DNA from 2 places in the Alkalibacillus sp. S2W genome. Region 1 is predicted to be linked to the other one. Evidence: predicted binding sites of a transcription regulator. Region 1 holds the regulator's gene; the other holds the start of a gene.

Region 1 (2,483 bases):
GAGACACCTTCCATTAGGTCACCATCGCCACAAATCGCATACGTGTAATGATCAACGACTGGATGATCATCCGTATTGTATTTTGCAGCCAAGAAGCGTTCAGCCATTGCTTTACCTGTTGCCATTGCCAAACCTTGTCCAAGTGGTCCAGTCGTTGCTTCTACACCGTCAGTATGCCCGTATTCTGGATGGCCAGGTGTTTTAGAACCCCACTGACGAAATGACTTTAGATCATCTAACGTAACATTATATCCAGACAAATGAAGCAATGAATATAAAAGCATAGACCCGTGTCCAGCTGATAAAACAAAGCGATCACGATCAAACCATGTTGAATGATTCGGATTGTGATTCATTATTTTAGTCCATAGTGTATAGGCCATTGGTGCAGCTCCCATTGGCATTCCAGGATGCCCTGAACTTGCATTTTCTACTGCATCAATCGTTAATGTTCTAATCGTATTAATTGATAATTGTTCTGTCGTTTGACTCATAACTAAATTCTCCCTTCAATATTGCGATTCTGTTAGATTTATCAACATTTCTATTCTAACAAAAAACACCAACAAATATCGTCATAATTTTAATGTTTTTTATTATTTTCTTGATCTTGCTTTAATTTTTCAGGTGTTACATCCTGTCCTTCTGGATCCACGACTTTCATGGATTGTAATTGGCCTTTAAATGATGAACGGAATGCTTCTAAATATTCTTGACGTAGTTCCTTTTGTTCCTTCTCTTCTTTCTTATTTAATCCTTTTGTCTTCTTTTTGTTTGCCAGTTCATTGATCCGGTCGAGTTTATCTTGAGATAACATTATAATACTCCTTTTGCCTTTATCCATTTATTTTGCCTTAAATTTTCTATTCCAAACTTTATTTTAAATCGTACACCATGTAAAAACAAGAATTGTGTTTAAAACACGAACGAACGTTTGTTTTTTGTGTGAATAGTTGGTATAATGTAACTATTATTAGGAAGCTATTCTATCATGGGATATGGTGATGAGGTGAGCGGAATGACAAAATTATCAAAACGACAAAAGCAAATTTATGAGTTTATTTCGGAAGAAGTCCGAGCAAAAGGGTATCCACCATCTGTTCGTGAAATTGCTGAGGCGGTTGGTTTAGCATCCAGTTCAACAGTCCATGGACATTTATCACGATTAGAAGAGAAAGGTTATATCCGTCGTGATCCAACCAAACCACGTGCAATCGAAATCACACACGAAGATCAGCAAACTGTACAAGAGCGTCATGCTATGTATGCCCCACTGGTTGGTAAAGTAACAGCAGGTGAGCCTATTACAGCTATAGAGAATATCGAGGAATATATTCCTTTACCTAATACTCAAGCGACAGTTGAAGATGATGTTTTTATTTTATCAATTCAAGGTGACAGCATGATTGAAGCTGGTATTCTGAATGATGACTTGGTTATCGTCCGTAAGCAAGCGACAGCAGCAAATGGTGATATTGTTGTTGCTATGACTGAACAAGATGAAGCTACGGTCAAGCGCTTTTTCCAGGACAGTCATCAATATCGTCTTGAACCAGAAAACACATCAATGGAACCCATCATTTTAGACCACGTTACTATTTTAGGTAAAGTGATTGGCGTATACCGTGATATTCATTAATAAAACCCGCGTATGTTTTAACATACGCGGGTTTATTCGTAATGCCCACCAATTTTTTGACCACGATCGAGCGCAATTCCTCCTGATGTATAACTACTAGCTCGCAAAATAGCAGTCGAACCAAATCGTTCGCGAATATGATCAACCGCTTCATTTAACTGTTTTCTATCAGCACGATTATCAAACAGACTAAGTTGTGTGCCAATATCGTCCGTTAAATTGGTTAAAGTCACTGATGCTTTACGAATATGAGCGCCCTCCGTATGGAATTCTTCAAACAACTGCATACACACATCATACATTTCCATCGTGTCATTTGTCGGGACATCAATCGACCGAGAACGGCTAAAATGTTGCCCCATTTCATCTGTATAACGAATCGCTAAATGTATCGTGCGTCCTGCGCGGTCATCACGCCTCGCTCTCCGACATGCTTCATCACATAAATCAAGGAGACAGGCTTTGATTTCATCCTCGGTATAATCCCTAAGTAGTGTAATGCCATGACCGTACCCTTTTTGTTCTGTCTTAGTGAATTGGCCAATCACAGGACTTAAGTCAATTCCCCACGCATGCCAGTACAATTGTTCGCCCATAATGCCGAAGCGTTTTTTTAAATGTGATTGTGAAAATTGAGCTAAGTCCCCTAAGGTCACGATCCCCATGCGATTAAGATGGCCTTTCATCTTAGAGCCAATGCCCCAAATGTTTTCGATTTCAATCGGCCACAGTTTGTCTGCGACCTGTTCATAACGACATTCACTAATCCCATTCGGTGATTTTTTCGCATGTAAATCCATAACCACCTTCGCTAAAAACTTGTTATCACCAATTCCAATAACCG
Region 2 (2,483 bases), 370 kb from region 1:
ATACAGATGCTGTTCTTTCAATTATTGAGCAGAGATCTGTCACTTGATAAAATTCGAGACGACTGAGGACGCCAAACCGGTCGCGTAAAGGTGCTGATAATAGTCCAGCTCTTGTGGTAGCACCTACAAGGGTGAAAGGGGGTAAATCTAACCTTACTGACCTTGCTGCATCCCCCTGACCGATCACAATGTCGAGTACAAAATCCTCCATGGCAGGATATAATACTTCTTCAACTGAACGTGGTAGACGATGTATTTCGTCAATAAACAAGACGTCGCCTGCCTCTAGCGAGGATAGAATGGCTGCTAAATCACCAGCTCTTTCAATCGCTGGGCCAGATGTTGTACGAAATTGCACACCCATTTCTTCAGCAATAATCGCAGCTAACGTCGTCTTGCCAAGTCCAGGTGGTCCGTATAACAAGACATGGTCTAATGGCTCCTCACGCATTTTAGCCGCTTCAATAAATATTTTTAAGTTTTCTTTTGTTTTATCTTGTCCTATATATTGCCTCAGTGTTGATGGACGTAAACTTTGTTCGACTTGTACATCTTCCCACTGAGCTTCACTTGAAACCATTCGTTCATCCATTCAACTCACCCTTAACGCATTAATAATTGCAGACCTTGTTTCACCAATTCATCTGTCGATTCTGCTTGATACGATTTTAATGTTGGTGCGATTTTATCAATTTCTCGTTTCGTATAACCAAGTGTCAATAACGCTTCAATAGCCTCGTCATATTGTTGATGGTTTGGTTGTGCTTCATGCTCAATCGTCAACATATCATCAACAGACGTTTGCATCCATGCATCCACTTTTCCTTTTAAGTCTAAGATCATTTGGCGAGCTGTCTTTTTACCGACACCAGGAAATTTGGTTAAGTAAGCATCATTTTCTTGTTCAATGGCTTGAGCAAAATCATGGACGGATGTTTCACTCACGATACTTAACGCATTTTTCGGTCCAATACCTGACACGTTTAATAACTTCTTAAACAAATCTTTCTCTTCGCTCTGATAGAATCCATAAAGCATCTGAGTATCTTCACGGACATAAAAATATGTAAATAATTTAACGGATTCGTCTTGTTTGGATTGGTAACGTAAAGGATGTGGACACCATATTTCATAACCGACGCCATCAACATCCAAAACGACATACTCTTCGGTAATCGATGTTAGTTTACCTTGTATATATGCGTACATGTTGTTCCTCCTACTATGTCTGAACAAACGTTCTCACTCTAGTTTAACATGTCATAGCCTATTCGTCCGCAATTTATTTTGTTACGTTTTTTTAACACACTAACTCTGTTTTAGCCTACTCCATGAATTGAAAAATGCCACCTCCCCGACTGGAGAGGTGGCCCTCAATTTATTGCATGTTGTGATGAACTTCTTGCACATCATCAAGATCTTCTAACATGTTAAGAAGTTGGTCCATATCTTCTTCGTGTTCATTCGGAATTGGCGTATACGTATCAGCGACCATTGTTAATTCAGCAGCTGCTAAAGGATATTGTTCCTTCATTGTATTGCGAACCGTTTCAAAATCTTCGGGTTCAGTAAATAATTCAAACACTTCATCACTTGTTTCAATTTCTTCACTACCCGCTTCAATTGCTTCTAGCATAAATTCCTCTTCATCAGACTCAATCTGATCACGCTCAATCGCGATATAACCTTTGCGATGAAACATAAAAGAGACACAACCATTTTCACCTAAGTTACCATTATTCTTATTAAATGCATGGCGTACTTCTGAGGCTGTACGGTTTTTATTATCAGTTAGCACATCGACCATAACGGCAATTCCACCTGGGCCATATCCTTCGTAAGTGAATTCTTCATAATTAGCACCATCTAGATTACCTGTTGCTTTATTAATAGCTCGCTCAATATTATCATTAGGCATATTGTTTGATTTGGCCTTATCAACTGCCAAACGAAGTGCTGAGTTTGTTTCCATATCAGCACCGCCTTCTTTTGCTGCCACATAGATTTCTTTAGCCAGTTTCATAAAAAGTTTTCCGCGTTGAGCGTCTTTGGCATTCTTTTTATGTCTAATATTATGCCATTTTGAGTGCCCTGCCATGACATTCCCCTCCCTTACTATGGAAATTATTGAATTAAATCATGAACTCGGTAAACACGACCGTTTTCTAATTGTTCTTGGTCGTTGATTAAGTTTTGTAATAAGTCGGCAACCTCTTTCGGGCTCCGCAATTGATTATTGTCTTTTAATTGCTTGAAATTGTCAACGTCTTTGAACTCATCAGTAGTTGCAGATCGAATTTCGCCTTGCATATCAGTGTCCATCACACCAGGGCTAAAAGCAATGTGAAGATCATTAGTGCCTAACTCACTTGCCTCTACTGCTGCTGTTTCTGTATATTGATTAATAGCAGCTTTCGTAGAACTATAAGCATTCCAACCATAGATAGCTTTTTCTGCTGCACCTGAGGTTATGTTAATGACAA

The links. Region 1 encodes LexA, which represses DNA repair genes until DNA is damaged. Its sites were predicted from a motif close to CGAACATATGTTCG; they were not measured.
Region 2: ruvA (Holliday junction branch migration protein RuvA) is a predicted target of LexA. The motif match lies at 1,230-1,243, and genes of this name have one in related genera.

The regions. Positions count from the first base shown of each region.
Region 1 covers NZ_CP177234.1:1,419,392-1,421,874, reverse strand. Annotated here, with positions in the region: gene tkt (transketolase) at 1-494, opposite strand, end outside; gene ACKXGF_RS07665 (DUF896 domain-containing protein) at 584-817, opposite strand; gene lexA (transcriptional repressor LexA) at 1,019-1,639, shown strand; gene ACKXGF_RS07655 (DNA polymerase IV) at 1,672-2,483, opposite strand, start outside.
Region 2 covers NZ_CP177234.1:1,791,962-1,794,444, forward strand. Annotated here, with positions in the region: gene ruvB (Holliday junction branch migration DNA helicase RuvB) at 1-592, opposite strand, end outside; gene ruvA (Holliday junction branch migration protein RuvA) at 604-1,209, opposite strand; gene ACKXGF_RS09665 (YebC/PmpR family DNA-binding transcriptional regulator) at 1,379-2,098, opposite strand; gene ACKXGF_RS09670 ((S)-benzoin forming benzil reductase) at 2,125-2,483, opposite strand, start outside.